Regions from separate parts of the Streptomyces sp. NBC_00659 genome, predicted to be linked through region 2. Evidence: riboswitches for the same ligand, from Rfam matches in the RefSeq annotation. Region 2 holds a riboswitch; each other region holds the start of a gene.
The links. A riboswitch is a leader RNA that binds a small molecule or an ion and turns the genes downstream of it on or off. The one in region 2 is predicted to bind S-adenosylmethionine.
Positions count from the first base shown of each region.

Region 1 (7,668 bases), 3.8 Mb from region 2:
TGATGCCGATGGCGCCCGCGATGCCGGTGCCCAGCGGGACGAACAGGAAGCGGTCCGCTCCCCGCCCGGCGCCGATCCGGCCCTCCGCGAGCCCGCCGGTGCGCACGTCGTGCCCGAGCGCGACGGGTACGCCGCCGAGTCGCTCGCCGAGCAGCCGGCGCAGCGGGACGTCGCGCCAGCCGAGGTTGGCGGCGTAGACCGCGATGCCCTCGGCGGCGTCGACGATGCCGGGGACGGCGACGCCCGCGGCCAGGGCGCTCTCGCCGAAGTGCTCCTCGCCGTGGGCGCGCAGTTCGGCGGCGAAGTCGAGGATCTCCTCGACGACGGCGTCGGGCCCGCGTTCGCGGCCGGTCGCCCGGCGGGCCTGGTGCAGCAGCGCGGGGTGCCCGGGGGCCCCCGGTCGCGGCGCGTCGGGGCGGTCCGGGGAGGGCTCGGTGTCCACCCCGACGAGGGCGGCCTTCATCCCGGTGCCGCCCACATCGAGGGCGATGACGTGTCTCACGGGGGACAGTGTCGCCCTTTACCCCTTGAAAGGTCTAGTCCACTCACGCGATAGGGGGCGTCGTATTCCGCGTTCCGGGACCGGCACCCCGGGCGCGGTGGCACGGCGGCCCCGGCCCCGGCGCTTGTCGGTGCCGGGGACTACCGTGCTGTCCATGGAAGAGCTGCCCGCGCGCGAACGGAGCATTCTCGCCCTGGAACGCCGCGGCTTCCCCGGTCCCGGCGCCAAGGAGCGCGCCATACGCGAGCAACTGGGCCTGGCCCCGGTCCGCTACTACCAGCTCCTGAACGCGCTGCTGAACGACCCGCGCGCCCTCGCGCACGACCCCGTCACGGTGAACAGACTGCGCCGGGTTCGGGAGGCCCGCCGGGACGAGCGGTGAGATCGGGGCGTCCGGCCTGGCTGAGGGCCGGGCGTCCGGCCTGATCGAGGGCCGGCGTCCGGCCTGATCGAGTACGAGTCCGGGCAGTAGTACTCACATCCGCTCATCCATAGGAACGGTACGGTCGCCCCCGCCCGGATAGGGTCGCCCCATGGGCAGCCACCCCGAATCCAAGGACTCCTTGCCGGCCCCGGTGACCCCCGCCGGACGCGACGCTCTGGAAGCGATCCTCACGCGCCCCACCCACACCGTCGTCGCACTCGACTTCGACGGAACCCTCGCCCCCATCGTCCCCGACCCCGACCGGGCCCGCGCGCACCCCGACGCGGTCCCCGCACTTGCCGCACTCGCCCCCAAGGTCGCCTCCGTCGCCGTGGTCACCGGCCGCCCCGCCGGTGTGGCCGTGCGCCACGGCGGCTTCGCGGGCGTGGCCGGACTGGAGCACCTGGTCGTCCTCGGCCACTACGGCGCCGAGCGCTGGGACGCGGTGAGCGGCACCGTCACCGCCCCCGCCCCGCATCCCGGCGTGGCCGCCGTCCGCGCCGAGCTGCCGGGGTTCCTCGACGGTATCGGCGCCTGGCAGGGCACCTGGATCGAGGAGAAGGGCCGTGCCGTCGCGGTGCACACGCGGCGTGCCGACGATCCTCAGGCCGCGTTCGAGGCGCTCCGGGAGCCGCTGGGTGAACTGGCCGCCCGGCACGGGCTGATCGTCGAGCCGGGGCGCATGGTCCTGGAGCTGCGTCCGCCCGGGATGGACAAGGGGGTCGCTCTCATGGGGTACGTCCGGGAGATCGGTGCGGAGGCTGTTCTGTACGCGGGTGACGACCTGGGGGACCTGCCCGCCTTCGCCGCCGTCGACAAGCTCCGCTCCGACGGGATCCCCGGCCTTCTGGTGTGCAGCGGCAGCTCCGAGGTCGCCGAACTCGCCGACCGTGCGGACCTGGTGGTCGACGGGCCCGCCGGAGTCGTCCGCCTGCTCGCGTCCCTCGCGGCCGAACTCGCCTGACCGGCCGGTCGTCGCCCGAGCGGGCCGGGGCGGCGGAAGGCTGGTTTCGCCCCCTCCGCCCCTACCCGTCCCGTACCTGGGGCTCCGCCCCAGACCCCGCTCCTCAAACGCCGGAGGGGCTGAAACGTTCCCCGGCCGGGGCTGAAACTCCCGCTGCTCAGGCCTCCAGTTCGCGGAGTTGGTCCAGGAACCACTGGGCCGGGGGGAGGGCGGTGGCTGCGGCGGCCAGGCGCTTGGTGCGTTCTGCTCGTTCGCCCGGCTGCATGACGAGGGCCTCGTGCAGCGCCCGCGCCGTACCGGTCACGTCGTACGGGTTCACGGAGATCGCGTCCTCGCCCAGTTCCTCGTACGCCCCGGCCTCCCGTGACAGGACCAGCGCGCAGCCCTCGTCGGAGACGACCGGGATCTCCTTGGCGACGAGGTTCATGCCGTCCCTGATGGGGTTGACGAGGGCGACGTCGGCCAGCCGGTAGGCGGCGAGCGAGCGCGCGAAGTCGTCCTTCACGTGCAGCACCACCGGGGTCCAACCGGGCGTTCCGTACTGGGAGTTGATCTCGTCGGCGACGCGCTGCACCTCGGCCGTGTAGTCCCGGTACACCGCGAGGTCCTGCCGCGAGGGGTAGGCGAACGCCACGTGGACGACCCGCTCGCGCCACTCGGGGTGGTCGTCGAGAAGCTGCCGGTACGCCAGCAGCCCCCGCACGATGTTCTTGGACAGCTCGGTCCGGTCGACGCGCACGATCGTCCTGCGGCCGGCGCCGATCTCCTCGCGCAGCGCGGCCATCCGTTCGCCGACGTCCGCCCGGTGCGAGCGCTCGCGCAGGAACTCGGCGTCGGCGCCGAGGCCGTGCACACCGACGAGGGTCCGACCGGGCGGGGTGCCGTCGAGGTGCTCGATCTCCGGCCGGTCCTCCGGGGACGTGGCGACCCGGTAGCGGTCCGGGGCGGCCGTCTCCACGCAGCGCGTGAAGGCCGTCGCCCACCGCCGGGTCAGGAACGCCACGCGGTCCGCGCCGAGCATGCCGTCCAGCAGTTCCGCGCGGATGTCGTCGGGGAGCATCCGGAAGTAGTCCTCGGGCGCCCACGGGGTGTGGGAGAAGTGGCCGATGCGCAGGTCGGGGCGCAGTTCGCGGAGCATCCCGGGCACCAGGCACAGGTGGTAGTCCTGGACCAGCACGGCCGCGCCCTCGGCCGCCTCCTCGGCCAGTGCCTCGGCGAAGGCCCGGTTGTAGGTCCGGTACGACTCCCACCGGCGCCGGAACTCCGCGTCGAAGACCGGCTCCAGCGGGGTCTGGTAGAGCAGGTGGTGGACGAACCACAGCACGGAGTTGGCGATGCCGTTGTACGCGTCGGCGTGGACCCCGGCGTCGATGGCCAGCATCCGTACGCCGTCCTCGCCGACCCCGCGCCGGACCGCCTCCCGGTCGCCGTCGCCGAGGGCCGAGCACACCCACAGGGCGCCCGCGTCCGGCCCGATCGCCGAGAGTCCCGAGACGAGGCCGCCGCCGCCGCGCTTGGCGTGCAGCGAGTCGTCCTCCCGTACCTCGTAGGTGACCGGGCCGCGGTTGGAGGCGACCAGAATCCTGTGGGCACCATGCGTTGAAGCCATGCCTCGAAACCTAGCCCCGTGTCGAAACGCTCAAACGCGCCCCTTCGGCCGTATGTGATCGCGGCCGTCAGGGCCGGTCTACGCGGCCCTGCGCCGCTGGTACTCGGAGATTTCGCTCATCGGCGGCCTTTCCTCGGTGTCCACCGAGTACGTGCGCGGCTGGAAACCGTCCCGGCCACGTTCGAACTGGGTGAGGGCGGGGCGGATCAGGTGACCGCGGGCCAGCCGGAGCTGGGCGGTGCGGTAGATCGCGGCGGCCATGCGGCCGAGTGCCTGGCCGTCCTGGTGGCGGTGCTTGCGCACCCCGACGTCGACCTGGGCGAGGGCGTCCAGGCCCACCAGGTGCAGGGCGTCGACCAGCATGCCCAGTTCGATGCCGTAGCCGACGGGGAAGGGGAGCTGTTCGAGCAGCGAGCGGCGGGCCGCGTACTCGCCGCCGAGCGGCTGGACGAAGCCCGCGAGCTGCGGCCAGTGCATGTTCAGCAGGGGGCGGGCCATCAGCTCCGTGACCCGGCCGCCCTGTCCCGAGGCGCCGCCCAGCGGCCGGTCGTACATGGCCTTGACCAGGTCGACGCCGGGATCGGTGAGCAGCGGGCCCACGATCCCGGAGACGAAGTCGGACGAGAACTCCTTGAGGTCCGCGTCGATGAAACAGACGATGTCCCCGCTCGTGACGAGGAGCGACCGCCACAGCACCTCGCCCTTGCCGGGCACGGCCGGGATCCGCGGGAGGATGTCGTCGCGGTGCACGACTCTCGCGCCCGCGGCGGCGGCGACCGCGGAGGTGCGGTCGGTCGAGCCGGAGTCGACGACGACGATCTCGTCGACGAGGGGCACCTGCTGCATCAGGTCGTGGCGGATGATCGCGACGATCTCGCCTACCGTCTCCTCCTCGTTGAGCGCGGGCAGCACGACACTGACCGTCGATCCCGTGATGCGTTTCGCGGCCATGATCTTGTGGAGCGGGCGGTCGGTCACGGACCAGGAGCGTGTGCTCAGCCAGCTTTCGACGTCTTTCAGCACGGTCTGCGGCTCCTCACTGTCTGATCACACGCTCTCATCGGCGTGCCCGCTGCGGCCAGCGGCAGATCGATTGCCGTCGTCTCGCGGTTCGGACGACTATCTCAACTGTCCTGGCCTTCGGTTACAGTCTTGAACAACGCGGATGACCATCGCATGTCCTGGATCGTCGGTACGTATCGCGTTCAACGGTTCAACAATCAAATACCGCTCATCCAGAGGGGCAGAGGGATACGGCCCGATGAAGCCCCGGCAACCCTCCAGCCGGTCTCGTACCGATCGATGTCGATCGCGTCGCGAGGCTCCCGGCTCGGGAAGGTGCCAAATCCGTCTCACGGCGAAGTGCGTCGTGAGGAAGATGAGGAAAGGGCCTCGCCTCCATGGCTGCGCAGACAGTTGCAAGTACCACGAACTCCGCCGAAGCGGTGGACCTCGGCCCGGCCGCGGCGCTCTCCTGCCGCGAATGCGGGCACCGCGTCCCGCTCGGCCCGGTCTTCGCCTGCGAGGAGTGTTTCGGCCCGCTGGAGATCGCCTACGACTTCTCGGCCTACGAGACCGAAGAACTCCGCAAGCGCATCGAAGCGGGACCCGCGAACATCTGGCGCTACGCGCCGCTGCTGCCCGTCCCCGCGGACGTGGCGGACAAGCCCAACATCAACCCCGGCTGGACCAAGCTCGTGCAGGCCGACAACCTGGCCCGTGAGCTCGGTGTCGACGCCGGAAAGCTCTTCGTCAAGGACGACTCCGGCAACCCGACGCACTCCTTCAAGGACCGCGTCGTCGCCCAGGCCATCGAAGCGGCCCGCGCCTTCGGCTTCACCACCCTCTCCTGCTCCTCCACCGGCAACCTCGCCGGTGCCGTCGGCGCCGCGGCCGCCCGCGCCGGCTTCCGTTCCTGCGTGTTCATCCCGCACGACCTGGAGCAGGGCAAGGTCGTCATGGCCGCGGTCTACGGCGGCGAGCTCGTCGGCATCGAGGGCAACTACGACGACGTGAACCGCTTCTGCTCCGAGCTGATCGGCGACCCGGCCGGCGAGGGCTGGGGCTTCGTCAACGTCAACCTGCGGCCCTACTACGCCGAGGGCTCCAAGACCCTGGCGTACGAGATCTGCGAGCAGCTCGGCTGGAAGCTCCCCGACCAGCTCGTCGTGCCGATCGCCTCCGGATCCCAGCTCACGAAGATCGACAAGGGCCTCCAGGAGCTGATCAAGCTCGGGCTCGTCGAGGACAGGCCCTACAAGATCTTCGGAGCCCAGGCCGAGGGCTGCTCCCCGGTGTCCGTCGCCTACAAGGCCGGCCACGACGTCGTACGGCCGCAGAAGCCGGACACCATCGCCAAGTCGCTCGCCATCGGCAACCCGGCGGACGGGCCGTACGTGCTCGACATCGCGCGGCGCACCGGCGGTGCGGTGGAGGACGTGAACGACGAGCAGATCGTCGACGCGATCAAGCTGCTCGCGCGCACCGAGGGCATCTTCGCCGAGACGGCGGGCGGTGTGACCGTCGGCGTCACCCGCAAGCTGATCGAGAACGGTCTCCTCGACCCGACCCTCACCACGGTCGTGCTGAACACCGGCGACGGCCTCAAGACTCTGGACGCGGTGGCCTCGGACACCGGGCTGACCGCGACCATCCGCCCGAACCTCGACTCCTTCCGAGAGGCTGGCCTCGCATCATGAGCGTCAACGTCCGCATCCCCACCATCCTGCGCACCTACACCGGTGGCGCCGCCGAGGTGACGGCCGAGGGCACGACCCTCGCCGAGGTCATCAGCGACCTGGAGAAGAACCACACGGGCATCGCCGCGCGCGTCCTGGACGACCAGGGCAAGCTGCGCCGCTTCGTCAACGTGTACGTCAACGACGACGACGTGCGCTTCGAGCAGGGCCTGGAGACGGCGACTCCGGACGGTGTCGGCGTTTCGATCATTCCGGCCGTCGCCGGAGGCTGATCGTTACCCTCGGTAATGCCCAACACGGCGCGTTCACAGAATTGCCCCCTCCGTGAGACAAACGGAGGGGGCAATTCTGTTGGGTTGAACGCGCTAGAGTTGGGGAAGCCGCTCCAATTTGGATGTTGGTTTCATGCCGGACGCATATGAGTGAGCGTTCGCGGGCCGATAAGAAGTAGCCAAAATGGCTCGCCTTTTTGGGCATTTTATGGCATTTGCGGGGCCCGACTTGCCCCGAATCCTTGCACATTCTCCGCATATCATTGATCGGCCATGCCCAGAATTCTCGTCCGATTGACCTGTTGCAGAGGGCAGTTGGACAGATACATTCAGCCGCGGTCGACGCGTTCCGGCGCACACCCCCAACCGTTGGGGGGTGAGGTCTGACCCGGATCCGCGAAGTGTGGATCTGTGCAAGGGCCAGTAATAGGGGAGTTAGGCATGGCTCAGGGCACCGTCAAGTGGTTCAACGCGGAGAAGGGGTACGGCTTCATCGCGGTCGACGGTGGTGCGGACGTCTTCGTGCACTACAGCGCGATTCAGATGGACGGCTACCGCACCCTTGAAGAGGGTCAGCGAGTGGAGTTCGAAATCTCGCAGGGCCAGAAGGGTCCGCAGGCGGACATGGTCAAACTCGCCGTCTGATCGGGCGCGAACGACCACCGACGCAACTCACATACGAGGGGCCCGCATCCCACCGGGATGCGGGCCCCTCGTACGTCCCCGGCCGCCTCCGGCCGTCCTCCGCCGGCCCTCCGCCTGCTCCTGCGCGCGCCCGCGCGCCCGCGAGTGCCCCCGTGTGGAGGCCGCTCGCGGGGGCGACCTCCGGGGCGCGTGCGGAGGTCGCCCGTCGGCCCTGTTTTCGTGAGAGGCGCTTGCACTCGCAGGGGTCGAGTGCTAATCATTGGCGTTAGCACTCTCCCAGTGAGAGTGACAGAACTTGGATCGGGTCAGCGAGGCCCGCAGGCCTGTGGGGCAAGGAACCACAAGGCTTGCAGGCCGTCCGTCGCGGGCGCGGGCACGATCCGGAGCAATCCACCCCGTCCGGGAGGACCACTTCACATGGCCAAGATCATCGCGTTCAACGAGGAGGCACGGCGCGGTCTCGAGCGCGGGATGAACCAGCTCGCTGACGCCGTCAAGGTCACCCTCGGCCCCAAGGGCCGTAACGTCGTCCTCGAGAAGAAGTGGGGCGCCC
Region 1 covers NZ_CP109031.1:4,529,130-4,536,797, reverse strand. Annotated here, with positions in the region: gene OG410_RS19585 (ROK family protein) at 1-502, opposite strand, end outside; gene OG410_RS19580 (DUF3263 domain-containing protein) at 657-884, shown strand; gene otsB (trehalose-phosphatase) at 1,036-1,890, shown strand; gene OG410_RS19570 (alpha,alpha-trehalose-phosphate synthase (UDP-forming)) at 2,048-3,499, opposite strand; gene OG410_RS19565 (glucosyl-3-phosphoglycerate synthase) at 3,578-4,522, opposite strand; SAM riboswitch class I at 4,728-4,884, shown strand; gene thrC (threonine synthase) at 4,900-6,198, shown strand; gene OG410_RS19555 (MoaD/ThiS family protein) at 6,195-6,470, shown strand; gene OG410_RS19550 (cold-shock protein) at 6,912-7,115, shown strand; gene groL (chaperonin GroEL) at 7,533-7,668, shown strand, end outside.
Region 1: it holds a riboswitch for S-adenosylmethionine, as region 2 does, so the genes downstream of both, thrC (threonine synthase) here and OG410_RS42505 (putative leader peptide) in region 2, are expected to answer to the same signal.

Region 2 (7,668 bases):
TTCCCGGATGCCCAGGTAGGTGCCGAGTTCGACGGTACGGGGCAGGAAGGGGCCCGGCCGGGTGAGGGCGATCAGGCCGAGGATCTCGGGCACGTCGGCGGGGCCGAGCCGTACCGCTTCGGGCGCGGGCTCGGAGTGCAGCGTGGTGGCGGTCAACTGAACCCCGTCGCCGCTGTGTTCGATCGTCCAGCCGTCGGGCACGGCCTGCACCGCGGTGACGGGGGTGACCGCGCCCGGACCGACCAGTGCGGCCAGGTCGTCCCACGAGCGGGGGTCGGCGGGGTCGGCGAGGGCGGTGAACGGGGAGACGTCCGTGGGATAGCGGGCGGCCCGGCCGACGCGCTCGGCGAGGTGGGCGTGCGGACCGGTCAGCGCGGCCCACGCCGCGTTGTCGAGGACGTGCGGTGCGGTCGGACTCGGGGAAGGGGCGGCGTGGACGCTGGTGGACATGGCGGTGCGGGTTCTCCGTATCTGGAACGCGGCCGGACGCGCCCCGGGACTTCGCCGGGCGCGGCGAAGTCCCTTGGGCGCGCGGTGGTTCAGGAGTTGTCGAGCGGCAGGCCGGGCGGGTTGACCTGGGAGGTCTCCACCGCCTCGTCGGAGAGGTTCCAAGAGGCCAGCCACTTGCCGTACTGGCCGTTCTTGATCAGGTAGTTGATGGCATCGGCGACCGGCTTCGCGAGCCCGCTGTCCTTCTTCGCAGTGGCCGCGATCAGGCCCTGGATCGTCTCGCCCGCGCCGGAGAACTGGCCCGCATTGCGGGTCGGGTGGGGGGACTTGGCGTTCTGGGTGGCGCGGTAGGCGACAGCCGGGTTGGGGCCGAAGAAGGAGTCGATCTTCCCGCTGTTCAGCGCCAGGGTCGTGGCGTTGTTGTCCTGGTAGTACTTGACGGTGAACGTCTTGCCCGCCTTGGCCAGCTTCGCCTTCCACTCCAGCAGGATCTTCTCCTGGTTGGTGCCGGCACCCACCGCGACGGTCTGGCCGGCCAGGTTCCGGTAGTCGCCGTCGAAGTTCCACGTGCTCTTCTTCAGGACCTCGAAGGCGAGGTTGTCCTGCCGGTACGAGGCGAACTCGTACTTCTTCTTGCGCTCCTCGGTGTCGGTGACGTTGGAGAAGGCGACGTCCACCTTGCCGCTGTCGACGCCGACGAACAGGTTCTCCCAGGTCGAGTTCTTCACCACCGGCTTCAGCCCGAGGACCGCGGCGACCAGCTTGCCGAGGTCGGGTTCGCTGCCGGTGAGCGTCTTCTGGTCCTGTCCGACGAAGTTCAAGGGCGGGGACCCGGCGGGCAGTGCGCCGATCCCCACCACCAACGTGCCTCTCTCGGCTACGGACTTGGGCAGCTCATCGCTGATCGACTTCACCTCGGAGACCTTCAGCACGGTCTCCTTGGCGGCCCCGTTGGAGAGCGCGCCCACGGTCACGGTTCCGGCCGCGTCGGTCCGCGTGCGGGTGGCGGCGTCGCTGTCTCCCCCGCACGCGGCGAGAGTGGCGGCGAGGGAGGCGACGGCGGCGGTCGCGGCGACGCCGCGGAGGGCCTTGCGGTTCAGACTGAAGGTGGGCATGGCTGTCCTTGTCGGGTGTGCGGTGAGAGATGTGGGGGAACGGGCCCGGCGGGCCGCCGAATCGGGGAAGAGCCGCCCCGCCGCGGGTCGGGGCGGTGAGGCAGGAGCACCTCTGCGAGAGGTGTCTCGCTGCGCGTCGAGAGGAAGCGGTCAGAGCACCTTGCTCAGGAACTCTCTGGTGCGCGCTTCTCGCGGATGGTCCAACACCTGCTCGGGCGGGCCCTGTTCGACGATGCGGCCGCCGTCCATGAAGACCACCCGGTCGGCGATCTCGCGGGCGAAGCCGATCTCGTGGGTGACGATGACCAGCGTGGTGCCGCTGTGGGCCAGATCCTTGATGACGGCGAGGACCTCGCCGACCAGTTCGGGGTCGAGCGCCGACGTCGGTTCGTCGAAGAGGATGACTCCGGGACGCAGGGCGAGCGCGCGGGCGATGGCCACGCGCTGCTGCTGACCGCCCGACAACTGCCGGGGGTAGGCGGCCGCCTTGTCGGCCAGGCCCACCCGGGCGAGCAGATCGCGGGCCAGTTCCCGCGCCCCGGCCCTGGACAGCCGCCCGGTCGCCACGGGAGCGGCGGCCACGTTGTCCAGCACGGTCAGGTGCGGGAAGAGGTTGAAGTTCTGGAACACGAACCCGATCCGGCTGCGCTGGGCCAGGATGGCCCGCTCGCTCAGCTCCTTGAGACGGTCGCCGTGCCTGCGTACGCCGATGAGCTCACCGTTCAGGCTCACATGGCCGATCTCGGGCTTCTCCAGGTGGTTGATCACCCGCAGGAGGGTGGACTTTCCGGAGCCGGACGGGCCGAGGACGACCGTCACCTCGCCGGGCCGAACGGTCAACTCCACACCGTCCAGCACCCGTTGGGCTCCGTACCACTTGTGCACATCGTGCACCTCGACCGCGGCCGGCTCGACCTGGAGCGCTCCGGCGCTCTCGGCGGTCGCCGCGGCGTCCGCCGCCGGGGCGGAGGAGGTCGACGCCGCTTCCGTCGCGTCGGCGGCCTGGGCCGTCCGAGTCCTCACTGTCGTCAGATGGGTCTCGCCGCTCATATCGCCGTCTCCCTCCGGAACCGGGCCCGCACGTCACGCAGAGCGTTCCGCGCCTTCTGCAACGGGGTCGGCGGCAGGGTGCGCAGCGCGCCCCGCGAGTAGTACCGCTCGACGTAGAACTGGATGACGGACACGACGCTGGTGAGGATCAGATACCAGGCGGTGGCCACGAGGAGCAGCGGCACGATGTCGCCGGGGTAGGTGCTGCCCATGCTCTGCACCGAGCCGAACAGGTCCAGCAGGGACACGTAGAAGACCAGCGAGGTGCCCTTGATCAGGCCGATCAGCTGGTTCACGTAGTTGGGGGTGATGGAGCGCAGTGCCTGCGGGAAGACGATCTTCGCGAACTGGTACCGCTTCGGCAGTCCCAGGGCGGAGGCCGCCTCGTGCTGGCCCTGGTCGACGGAGAGAACGCCGCCGCGTACCACTTCGGAGGCGTACGCCGCTTCGTTCAGGCTCAGTCCTACGACGGCGACGGCCATGTCGGTGGCCAGGCGGGACTCGTCGAAGGTGAAGAAGGCCGGCCCGAACGGAACGCCCACGCTCAACGTCTGGTACAGCGCGCTGAAGTTGTAGAGGAACAGCAGGACCACGATCAGCGGCACCGACCGGAACAGCCAGGTGTAGACCCAGCTCACCGCGCGCAGCACCGGGCTCCGGGAGAGCCTGGCCAGAGCCAGCACGATACCGCCGAGAAGGCCCAGCACGGCGCTGTAGAGGGCCACTTCGAGGGTGATGAGCAGGCCGTCGAGAATGGTGGGGCGGAAGAACCAGTACTGGAACCGATCCCACTGGTAGAAGGGGTTGGTCACCAGGCCGTGGGCGATCTGGGCGGCCAGCACGAGCACGACGGCCGTGATGATCCAGCGGCCGGGACGCCGGAGCGGAAGGACCCGCTGGGCCGCCAGAGGCTTGGGCGCGGCGGGGAAGTCGGTACGGGGGATCGCCTCGGCGGGCGTCGCTGTTCCCAAGGACACAGCGCTGCCGGGAGGTTGACTCATGGAGAGCTCCAGCGGATTCGGACACCCCGGACCACGGAGCGGCAGCGCCAAGCCGAGCGGGACGGCTCAGTACGCGGCGAGGCGCGGGCACACGTGGAACGGGGGCTGGACGGGAAAGGACACACCGCGACAGCGGTGGTCGTCGAAGACTCGAAGAGCCGTCAGCCCCTGGTCGTCAAAGACCCGAAGAGGCGGTCAGCCCCGGCTGAGGGAGCGACACATGCCCGTACAGAGGGCGCTGTTGACGCGCAGCAGGTCCACGGAGCGGTCGGCGCACAGCACATCGCTGCCGAGGCGCCGCCATGCGGCCGTCCCGTCAGCTGTGTGCATCGCCGTCACCATTTCTACTCCGGCCGAAAAGGCATCCTGTGGTGGGCCGCAGGTTAGGCCCGCCCCGAAAACAATGTCAATGCGGGTGACCACCAGGTGAGACCGCGCGTGCGGCCTCCTTGACGGCACAACAGGGCGCACCGAGACTGGCATGGACGGTCACGATTGTCAGCGCCCACGGTGCGGGTCAGCCCGCTCCGTCGGTCATCGGCCCCGGCCCGCTGACAGGCAACCCTTCCACCGCGACGGGGTGCCCCGGGTGACGACCGGGTCCCGCCGGTGCGGCGGGGCAAGCGTGGTCTCGCGTCTCGCGAGCCCCGGAGTCGGGACCGGTGGGAATGCCAAGGAACGGCTTGACGAGGCGCCTGCACATCGATCTGTTGCGTGTCTCCAGCGCTTACTGATCCGCTGCCGGTCCGTGCGATCCGGACCGGTGCGACCAGCGCAGTCAATCCGCATTCGGCCGCCGGTGCCCACAAAGCGGCGGTGGCTTCCTTCTTCCCCCAGGGAGAGTCATGCCCGAGACAGCTTCGCGCACGTCCAGCACTGCCGACGCACGCCCCTGTGAGCAGATTTCGTTCCCCTCGGCCCTTCGCCTCCAGCCGGCGGCGACACCGTCCGTCCTCCCCCACCGCGTCGACAGCCGCATCGGTGTCGGTCTCGCCGGCGGCTTCTACCCGGCTCCACACCGCTACGAGCTGTATCTGTCGCGGAGTTGTCCGTTCTCGCTGCGTATCGCCATCACCCTCGAACTGCTCGGCCTGCGGGACTCGGTCGCCACCACGCTTCTGGCGGACCCCGCGCGGACACCCGACGCCTTCGCCTCACTGCGCCGCGCCTACGAGGCCACCGAGTATCACTTCGACGGACCGCTCACCGCTCCCGCCCTGTGCGACCGGTGGAGCGGACGCATCGTCAGCAACCACCCGCCCGCCATCCTCCGCGATCTGGCCGGACTGTTCTCCGGTCACACCACGACGAGCCCCTCCGCGCTCTGCCCTCCGTCCCTCGCCGCCGACATCGAAGCCCTCCGCGATCTGCTCGACCGCGATGTCACCCCGTCCGCCCCGGCCTCGGAGCTCGCGGCCGCTCTGGATCTGCTGGACTGTCAACTCGCCGCGAGTTCCTACGTGTTGGGCGACTCCCTCACGGCGGCGGACGTGGACGTATGGACGGCTCTCACCGGGCTGGGCCCCTGCGACGCCCTCCGCTCGCGTCCCCGGCTCCTGGACTACGTGCGCCGACTCGGCGATCACCCCGCCTTCCGGCACGGGTGTGACGCGGTGCCCCTGTCGGCGGACGTCTGACGCTCCCGCCGGTACCGGGCCTGCCGGGCAGGCGGACGGTGCCTCGCGCGGACGGCGAACGCCGGGCCGGAAACACCGGCCCGGCGGCCGCGCGGATCACTCGCGCGGAACCAGCAGAATGCTCACGCCCTTCAGGGTGGAGGCCCAGTGCCGGCCCTGTTCCAGGACCTCGCGCCCCGGTCCCATAATCTGCTCCTGGAGGAGCAGCGCCGACTCGCGGAGTTCCTCCCACGGCTCCGGTACCTCGAAGGCACGCCGGGACCGCTCCACGGAGCCGATCAGGGCCCGGCAGGCCGCCTCGACGTCCGCGACGTTCTGGCCGGCCGATCCGACACCCTCGAGCGACCAGGTCATCCATAGGCGGCCCATGGCATCACTCTGTCGCATCCCCGGATACGACGCATGCCCGATGCCACCGCTCTCCGCCGCGGCTCTCCTCCCAGGCCGCCAGAAGCCGGACCAAGCCCTGCGTCCACGTGAAGCCGACGACGCCGGGCAACGCCTAGGGCAGACCCTGGCGACGGATCCACGACGGGCTCCGCAACCCGATCGGCCTACGCCTCGCCGGAACACGCGGCCGACCGGCGCGTAGGCAATCCCGGCGAAAGTCGTCTCCTCAGGGCGTGTCCCGTACCGCGCCGCGGCGTGTCCGCACTTCGATGTGGATTCCAGGGCCTCGCGAGCCGAGCGCCGGCAAGCCGCGGACCGGGCCGCCCCTCCCCCGTGCCCGCTTCCCGGCCGGCCCGGCGCACCCGTCACCCCACAGGACCCGGTCCAGGCAGGCACCATCATGGAACCCGCACCTCCCGTTCCCCGGCCGCTGTCACACCGGCCGTCCCCGGCGTCAGGTCCACTCGCGCCCGGCGGCTCCACCGGTCCCCCGCGGCTGGGCTGGCTGGACGCCCTGCGCGGGCTCGCCGCGCTCCTCGTGGCGATCGACCATTCGTCGTACGCCTTCATGGCGGGGTTCCGTGAGCAGCTGCTGCCCCAGCTGAACATCGGCCGGTACGGCGTCATGGTGTTCTTCCTGGTGAGCGGCTACGTCGTCCCCGCCTCGCTCGAGCGCCGCGGCTGTGTGAGGACCTTCTGGATCGGGCGGGCCTTTCGCGTCTACCCGCTGTGGGCCGCCGTGGTGGGCTCGGTCCTCGCGCTGGATCTGCTGGGCGTCGCGCATCTGGGCGCTCGCTTCGACGGGCGGAATCCCGTCACGGTGGCCGTCGCGCACGTCACCCTGCTCCAGGAACTGCTGGGGACACCGAGTGTCGTCCTCGTCCTGTGGACGCTGTCGTACGAGCTGGCGTTCTACCTGCTGGTCGTCGCCCTGTTCACGGTCCGGCTGCACCGGCGCTCGGCGACGGTCGCGGTGGCTCTGGGAGCGCTGGCCGCCGTGAGCGCGACGGCGGCGTTCGTGCCGCAGGCGTCGGCGCTCTCCTCCGCGATCGGTACCGGCCCGCTCGTCGCGCTCACCACGACGGCGCTGGCGTTCGCCGTCCTCTGCGGGAGTTCCACGATGTCCGCGCTGCGTGTGCCGGGGGCCGTGGCGGGAGGCGTCCTCGCGCTGGTCCTGGTCCCCTTCAACGGCACCGTTCCCCTCTGGGAAGGCCTGGTGATCCTGGCCGTGATATTCCTCGGTACCGCCGTCCGGCGGGCGGAAAGCGGGGAGATCACCTGGCCGTGCGCGGCCCGCGCCGCCGCCGTCGTGCTGATCTGCGCCGTGGGCTGTGCGTACGAGCACGGCGCGGCGGCCCACTTCGCACGGCGCGGCTGGATCACCGCGTTCCTGCTGGCCGTACTCACCTTCGGCGTGGCCCTCGCGCTGCGCCGCCGGAGATTTCCGCGCGCGCTGACCTGGCTGGGGACGGTCAGCTACTCGGTGTACCTGGTGCATCCGGCCCTGCTGGCGGTGAGCGACAGTGTGCTCGGCCGGCACCGCCGCGACAGTCCCGTACTCGAAGCGGCGTTCCTCGCCGTGCTGCTGCCGTTGGCAGCGCTGACCCATCACCTCGTCGAGGTGCCGGGTCAGGCCCTGGGCCGGAAACGGATCCGCCGCATGCGGTCGACGTGACCCCGTCCACGCGCGGCCCGCAGGAGAGATCTCCGGGGAACGGGCGGCAACCTTTTCGCTTCCGGCGGCCACTGATCGACACATCACCGGCTCGATCCTCCGAACGGAATGCGCATGAAGGAAACGAGGCAGGCCGCGCGACGGCGTGCACGTCGGCGGACGCTGTGGGCGCTCACTCCGGTCGCTCTGGTCGCGGCCGGTGCCCTGGTCTGTCTGACCGTGGCGTTCCGGCCCGGCCACCGGGCCGACACGGGACACCCGGCGGCCTCGACCGCCGCCGGTTCCCTGGGGACCGCGGCTCCCGGCCGGGAGTCCTCGGCCGGATCGGCGTCCCCCACCGTGACCCGGCC
Region 2 covers NZ_CP109031.1:764,955-772,622, forward strand. Annotated here, with positions in the region: gene OG410_RS03125 (GNAT family N-acetyltransferase) at 1-450, opposite strand, end outside; gene OG410_RS03130 (transporter substrate-binding domain-containing protein) at 540-1,565, opposite strand; gene OG410_RS03135 (amino acid ABC transporter ATP-binding protein) at 1,716-2,615, opposite strand; gene OG410_RS03140 (amino acid ABC transporter permease) at 2,612-3,616, opposite strand; gene OG410_RS03145 (hypothetical protein) at 3,812-3,946, opposite strand; SAM riboswitch class IV at 4,104-4,248, shown strand; gene OG410_RS42505 (putative leader peptide) at 4,285-4,350, shown strand; gene OG410_RS03150 (glutathione S-transferase C-terminal domain-containing protein) at 4,462-5,253, shown strand; gene OG410_RS03155 (hypothetical protein) at 5,350-5,607, opposite strand; gene OG410_RS03160 (acyltransferase family protein) at 6,044-7,318, shown strand; gene OG410_RS03165 (expansin EXLX1 family cellulose-binding protein) at 7,433-7,668, shown strand, end outside.

Region 3 (7,668 bases), 2.2 Mb from region 2:
TCCTTGTTGGGCTTCTCGGACGGCGCCGCGTTGGCGGCATTCGCGCTGAGGACAACAGCGGCAGCGGCGGCGGTGGTGAGCACGGTCACACGGGCGCGGCTCGGCTGCTTGGGTCGACGGTGGGACGCCACGAAGGCGAGCTCCTTCTTCCTCCAGCCGCCTGCCGAAAACGCCGACGGGCGGTACCCCTCCACCGTCACTCCTCATGAGTGATCACCCTAGTTGGAGGTTCAGGCCATGACCCTAGTGACCTACTTGTGATCAGTTCAAATCCAAACCTGAAAATTCTTTGTCACGGAGCGCATTCTTTGCCATCAACTCACCAGCAGTGATGTCCGCTTGACACTACGTCGCGTGAACATCCGGCGAATTGGGGCATCAGGCCCAGACGTTACGCATGGTGCGTACGCGACTCACGCGACTTAGGGCACCGATCGCCGCGCGCGTGAAACCCGGGCCCCGGAGAGCGAGATGAGGCTCCGGAGCATGCGCGGAAGAGCCCGCGGAACATGACGAACAGGAGGAAACGCACGGAAGGATCTATGCCGGAGGAAAAGCGCGAAACGGGTGGGCGAGGGGATCGCGAAAGGAACCCGAGGGGATCGCAAGGGGATCGTGACGTGAGGGGATCGCGAGGAGAGGGCGTGCGACGGGGACGTGCCCGCGGGAGTCGCTCAGCCGCGCGAGAAGCGCTTGAGGAGCACCACGGACGCCACCGGCCGGGCGCCCGCCTTGGCGATCCCGTCCGCCACCTCGCGGTCGGTCGAGACCACGATGACCGGCCGGCCGGGCGGCTCGGCCCGAACGAGCTGACGGATCAGCTCGTCGGCCGTGACGCCGGGCTTGGAGAACAGCACCCGCACCCCGCGCGGAGGCGCGAGCAGCACCGGCGCGGCCAGTTCGGCCCCGTCGAAGACACAGGTGACCTCGGCGCCGGTCTGCGCGGCCAGTTGCGAGAGCTGTCCGAGCAGCCGCAGCCGCTGCTTCTCCAGCGGCATCTGGGGATAGCCGGTCTTGGTGACGTTGTAGCCGTCGACGACCAGATGCGCCTGGGGCAGCGCGAGCAACTGGTCCAGGATCGCCGGGTCGTTCTCGGACAGAGCGCGGGCGGCGATGTCCTTCGGGGTCATCCGTCCCGGCTCGACCGCCTCGACCGTCTCCGCGGGCCGCACCGAGACGGGAGGCAACGCCAGTTCCCGGCGCAGCCCCTGGGCCGCCTCCAGCACGGTGTCGAGCAGCAGCCGCACCCGCATGTCCTCGACGCTGCGCCCCTCCCGGGCCGCCTTGCGGGTGGCCTCCAGGGCCGCCTCGGCCTCCGAGAGACGCGCCTTGAGCCGCCGCGTCTCGCTCTCGGCCGCGGACACCTGGGTCTGGCTCTCCGCCTTCGCCCCGTCCGTCTCGGCCTGGAGCTTGCGCAGGGCCGCCTCACCGCGCTTGACGTCACTGAGGGCCCCGCGCAGCTTGCGGTGAAGCGATTCCGCTTCCTTGCGGGCCGCTTCCAGTTCCGCGCGCAGCCGTTCGGTCTCGGCACGCGTCTGCCCGCGGGCCTCCGCGAGTTCCGCGCGCAGCCGGTCCAGTTCGGCGCGGCTCTCCTCGCCGGCGCGCTCGGCGTCCGCGCGCAGGGCCTCCTCGCCCGCGGCGGTCACCAGCTTCACCCAGCCGACGGGACGCACGACATAGGCCGCGGCCGCCACGTCCAGCGGATCCGCGGCCGGGGGCGGCGCGCCCGAGTCGAGGGCGCCGGCAAGCTCCGGCTGGGCCTCTCTGAGCTTCTCGGCGATGCGCTGTCTGAACAGCGGGTCCGTCTCCAGCGCCGAGGCCATCGCGTTGCCGGCGAACTTGGCACGGCGATTCGGGGCGAACCGGGCGTACTGCCGCAACTGTGTGGGCAGTTCGGACACCGTCAGCCCGCCGAAGCCGTCCGAGACGATCTGTACGACGCGTCGGCGCACGCCGTCCGGCAGCGGACGGTCGAGCACCTCGGCGGTGCCGTCGTCCGGCTCCCCACCCGTGGTCTCCACCATCCGTTCACCCCAATATCCGTGCGGGGCCCGCTCCCTCAGGAGCCGGCGCCCGGCCTGTCCACGAGTTCGACCTGATCCACCGCGTTGCACCAACGGCACCGCACCGACTCGATGGTCTCACTGACCACCTCGCGCTCCTCGACCTTGGGCTCACCGGCCAGGTCCAGGTGCACATACTCGACGACCTTCGACGAACGGGTCACGTCGAAACGCGTGAGGTTGCCGCAGAGGGCACAGCGCCACCGGGTCTTGGCGTCGGGCAGGGGAACTGTCATAGGGCAGCCGCTTTCCTTCTCGTGTCCGTCCGGCGCCGGTTTCCCGGTGCTATGGCTCGTAACCCTACGGCCTGGCGGGTACTCGACGCTCGGCCGTCCGCGGCGGCGAGGCGGTCCGTGTGCATCGGTGCGGTTACGTCATGCTCTGCACCATGATCGGCAATTGGATTGCGACGGTCGGCAGGGCGCTGCGGGGCCGGCCGGCGCCGGTGACGTACGCGCTGATCGTCCTGTGCTGTCTGATCTTCGTGATCGGTCCCGCCTCGGGTCTGGATCCCGCGTACGGCACCGGGGACGAGCTGCTGGTCGCGCAGCGGGCCTATTTCCGCCGCTGGGGCGTGGTGCCGACGGCCCTGTTCGGCGGGGCACCCGGCGAGGCGCTCACCCCCGCGACCGCCCTGTTCATCCACGGAAGCTGGCTCCATCTCCTGGGCAACATGCTCTTCTTCTACGTCTTCGGGCTCATGACCGAGGAGCGCATGGGCCATCTGGAGTTCGCCCTCTTCTACCTGGGCTGCGGCTATCTGGCCCTGCTCGGCTACGCCGCCGCCAACGCGACCTCGCAGCAGTCCCTGGTCGGCGCTTCCGGGGCGATCTCCGCGGTGCTCGGCGCGTTCCTGTACCTGTTCCCCAGGGCCCGGGTGACCAGTCTCTTCCCGTTCCTGTTCTTCCTGCCGCTGCGGTTCCCCGCCTGGGTGGTGCTGCCGTTCTGGTTCACGCTCCAGTGGCTGGCGGCCGGCCGCAGCTCCCCGGGCCCCGGAGTCGCCTATCTGGCCCACCTCGTGGGCTTCTCCCTGGGTTTCGTCTACGCGTGGGCGCGGTTCCGGCCCCGAAGGCCGCTCGCGCCCGTTCGGGGGGTGCTGCCGGGGCCCCCGGTGGAGCGGCCGGGCCAGGTGGACCGCGAGTAGGGTGAGATCCCCAGCAGCGGCCCCCTAGGGAGAGAACCAGCCGTGATCACCGCGATCGTCCTCATCAAGACCAGCGTGGACCGGATCCCCGAGATCGCCGAGTCGATCGCGTCCCTGGAGAGCGTCAGCGAGGTCTTCTCCGTCACGGGTACCTACGACCTGATCGCCATGGTCCGGGTCCAGGCCCACGACGACCTGGCCGACGTCATCCCCGGCAAGATCAGCAAGATCCCGGGCGTCGAGGCGACGGACACGCACGTGGCGTTCCGTACGTACTCCCAGCACGACCTGGAGGCGGCGTTCGCGATCGGTCTCGACTCCTGACCGACGCGGCACCGCCTCCGGGCGAAGCCGCCGCGGGCGTCAGACCGCGGGGACGCAGCGGCCGTCCTCGGTGCGGTACTGCCAGCGCGCGCCGTCCCTGACGAGCTCGCGCACCGCGCGGACGAAGCGCTCGACGTGCTCGTCGGGGGTACCGGCGCCGAAGCTGACGCGGATGGCGTTGAGGGACTTCTCCCCGGGCGCCGCCTCGGGGGCTCCGCACTCCCCCTGGGTCTCCGGGGCACTGCCGAGCAGCGTGCGGACGAGCGGGTGGGCGCAGAAGAGGCCGTCGCGGACGCCGATGCCGTACTCGGCGGAGAGCGCGGCCGCGAAGTGCGAGCTGTTCCAGCCCTCGACGACGAAGGAGATGACGCCGACCCGCGGGGCGTCGTCACCGAAGAGGGAGAGGACCCGGACCTCGGGGACCTCGGCGAGGCCCGCGCGGACGGTGCGGATCAGGTGCCGCTCACGGGCGAGAAGGCTGTCGAAGCCCTCCTCGGTGAGCGCCTTGCAGGCCGAGGCGATCGCGTAGGCCCCGATGACGTTCGGCGAGCCGGCCTCGTGCCGGGCGGCGCTGTCGTGCCACTCCACGTCCACGCCGCCGTCCGCGCGCCGGGTGACCTTGCGGCTGGCGCCGCCGCCCGCGAGGTACGGGTCGGCCTCGCGCAGCCAGTCGGAGCGGCCCGCGAGGACACCGGAGCCGAACGGCGCGTACAGCTTGTGCCCGGAGAACGCGACCCAGTCGACGTCGAGGTCCTGGACCGACACCGGGTGGTGCGGGGCGAGCTGCGCGGCGTCGAGGACGATGCGGGCGCCGTGGGCGTGCGCGGCGGCGGCCAGCTCCCGCACCGGCCACAGCTCCCCGGTGACGTTCGAGGCGCCGGTGACGCAGACCAGGGCCGGTCCGTAGGGGTCACGGGCGGCGAGGGCGTGCTCCAGGGTGTCGACGGCCTCGCCCGGGGTGCGCGGGGCATTCAGGTACGTCACCCGGGCGTCGCGCCAGGGCAGCAGCGAGGCGTGGTGCTCGGTCTCGAAGACGAAGACCTGGCAGTCGGCCGGGAGCGCGGCGGCGAGCAGGTTGAGCGAGTCGGTGGTGGAGCGGGTGAAGACCACCTGGTCACCGGCGCGGCAGTCGAGGAACTCCTCGACGGTCCTGCGGGCGTTCTCGAAGAGGTCGGTGGAGAGCTGCGAGAGGTAGCCGGCGCCCCGGTGGACGCTGCCGTAGTAGGGCGCGTACGCGGCCACGTCGTCCCACACCCGCTGGAGGGCGGGCGCGCTGGCGGCGTAGTCGAGGGCCGCGTAGGTCACCTCGCCGCCGGTGACGAGCGGGACGGTCACATCCCGGCCCAGAACGGCCAGAGGGGCACAAACGGACTGGTCGGCGGCAACGGTGGAGACAGACATGGCGAGCTCCTGTGAGAGGCAGGCGGGATCACCGCGCGAGCCGGCCGCCCGGAGGCAGGGCTGGGCTCGGCGCGGGAAAAGGTGAAAAGGGTGTGCGGAGGCGGGGCTCTACGCCCTATCGCATTCGCTTGCTCACAGAAGGCTCCCTCGAACGACCAGGACCCCTGGTTGCATCCGCCCGACGGGCGGGAGGGGTCCGCGCTTGCCGTAGGCCTCGCTGCCTACGACCTGGTCTTCACCCGGGGCACCCCGCCACGGACGGAGGGTTGCCGGACAGTCGGCCGGGGCCTGATGACTGTCACTCATGACCTGATACAGCATCTTGCCAGAGGATCTTCCACGCGCAAGGCGCAGTCCGGATTCTGGACTGCGCCTCGCTCCGTGTCACCGGTGGATCAGGCGTTGCTGGCGGCCACCCAGCGCTCCAGGGTGCGCTTCGCGGAGCCGGAGTCGATCGACTCGGCCGCTTTCGCCATTCCGGCGCGGAGCTGGTCCGCGAGCGGCGCGCCGGTCGGCGACAGGGCCACCAGGGCGGCCGCCGAGTTCAGCAGGACCGCGTCCCGTACGGGCCCCTGCTCGCCGTCCAGGACGCGCCGGGCGACCTCGGCGTTGTACGAGGCGTCGGCGCCGCGCAGGGCCTCCACCGGGACGATGTCGAGCCCGACGTCGCGGGGGTCGAAGCGCTCCTCGGTGACCTTGCCGTCGCGGACCACCCAGACGTGGGAGCCCGCGGTGGTGGTCAGCTCGTCGAGGCCGTCGTCGCCGCGGAAGACGAGCGAGGAGTTGCCGCGCTCGGCGAACACGCCCGCCACGATCGGCGCCATCCGGGGATCGGCGACGCCGACCGCCTGGGCCTTCACGCGCGCCGGGTTGGTCAACGGACCGAGCACGTTGAAGGTGGTCCGGATGCCCAACTGACCGCGGGCCGCCGCCACATGACGCAGCGCCGGGTGGAACTTGACCGCGAAGCAGAAGGTGATCCCGGCCTCCTCGGCCACCTGGGCGACCCGGCTCACCGGCAGTTGGAGATTGACGCCGAGCTTCTCCAGGACGTCCGACGCCCCGGACGCGGAGGACGCGGCCCGGTTGCCGTGCTTGACGACCTTGGCGCCGGTGCCGGCCACCACGATCGAGGACATCGTGGAGATGTTGACGGTCTTCGCGCCGTCGCCGCCCGTTCCGACGATGTCGACGGTGTGTCCGGGCACCTCGATGACATTGGCGTGCTCGTACATCGCCCGGACGAGTCCGGTGATCTCCTGGACGGTCTCGCCCTTGGCCCGCAGGGCCACCACGAACCCGGCGATCTGCGCGTCGGTCGCCTCGCCGCGCATGATGCGGTCCATCGCCCAGGCCGTGTCGTCCGCGCTCTGGTCGCGGCCTTCGAGCAGGCCGTTCAGTACCGCGGGCCAGGAACGGCCCGCCGCGGTGTCGCCTCCAGCGGGGTTCACAGCGCTCATGGTCGCTCCTGGGTTCGTGGGTCACGCGGTCGCGGGTGACACGGGTCGTGGGTGACGCGGGGTGGATCGCCCCGCAGCACCGGGTGAGTCCACCCTATCCAGCCCGGGGGACGGCAAAGAGCCCCGTCCATGTCATGGACGGGGCTCCAGCCGTGGCGAACAGCCGGGGATCAGTGGTGGCCGTGGCCGCTCGTGATCTCCTTGTACTCCTCGACGGTGGGCTTGGGGATCTGGCCTTCCTCCCCGTAGAAGCCCTCGCTCATCTTGGCGCGCAGCTTCTGCGCGCCCGAGACCTTGCGCTCGACACCGTTCTCGTCGACCGTCGGGCCGATCTCGGCCGGCTTGTACTGCTCGTGCGCGGTGAGCGTGTGCAGCGCGTCCTGGCTGAGCGGCTCGTGGACCTCGATGAACTCACCGTGCGGCAGGCGCTTGATGATGCCCGACTCGCGGCCGTGCAGCACCTTGTCCCGGTCCCGGCGCTGGAGGCCGAGGCAGATCCGCTTGGTGGCCATGAAGGTGAGCACCGGCACGACGAAGAACGCGATCCGCACGAACCAGGTGATCGAGTTGATCGCCAGGTGGAAGTGCGTGGCCCAGATGTCGTTGCCGCCGCCGACGAGCAGGACGAAGTACCAGCTGATCCAGGCGGCGCCGAACGCGGTCCGGGTCGGGACGTTGCGCGGGCGGTCCAGGATGTGGTGCTCGCGCTTGTCCCCGGTGACCCAGGACTCGATGAACGGGTAGACCGCGATCGCGACCAGGACCAGCGGGAAGATCACCAGCGGGATGAACACGCCCAGGACGAGCGTGTGACCCCAGAGGTTGATCTCCCAGCCCGGCATGACACGGATCAGGCCTTCGGAGAAGCCCATGTACCAGTCGGGCTGGGCGCCGGTGGACACCTGGTCCGGCCGGTACGGACCCATGGCCCAGATCGGGTTGATCGAGGCGATCGCCGCGATGACCGCGATGACACCGAAGACCAGGAAGAAGAAGCCTCCGGCCTTGGCCATGTAGACCGGCAGCAGCGGCATGCCGACGACGTTGTTGTTCGTCTTGCCGGGGCCCGCGAACTGCGTGTGCTTGTGGTAGAAGACCAGGATCAGGTGGCCCACCACGAGGCCGAGCATGATGCCCGGCAGCAGCAGCACGTGCACCGAGTAGAAGCGGGCAACGAAGTCGCCGCCCGGGAACTCGCCGCCGAACAGGAAGAACGACAGGTACGTGCCCACGATCGGCACGGACAGGACCGCGCCCTCCATGAAGCGGACACCGG
Region 3 covers NZ_CP109031.1:2,917,899-2,925,566, forward strand. Annotated here, with positions in the region: gene OG410_RS12710 (C40 family peptidase) at 1-131, opposite strand, end outside; gene OG410_RS12715 (NYN domain-containing protein) at 675-2,024, opposite strand; gene OG410_RS12720 (hypothetical protein) at 2,060-2,299, opposite strand; gene OG410_RS12725 (rhomboid family intramembrane serine protease) at 2,452-3,207, shown strand; gene OG410_RS12730 (Lrp/AsnC family transcriptional regulator) at 3,250-3,531, shown strand; gene OG410_RS12735 (aminotransferase class V-fold PLP-dependent enzyme) at 3,571-4,932, opposite strand; SAM riboswitch class IV at 5,126-5,242, opposite strand; gene trpD (anthranilate phosphoribosyltransferase) at 5,328-6,392, opposite strand; gene qcrB (cytochrome bc1 complex cytochrome b subunit) at 6,563-7,668, opposite strand, start outside.
Region 3: it holds a riboswitch for S-adenosylmethionine, as region 2 does, so the genes downstream of both, OG410_RS12735 (aminotransferase class V-fold PLP-dependent enzyme) here and OG410_RS42505 (putative leader peptide) in region 2, are expected to answer to the same signal.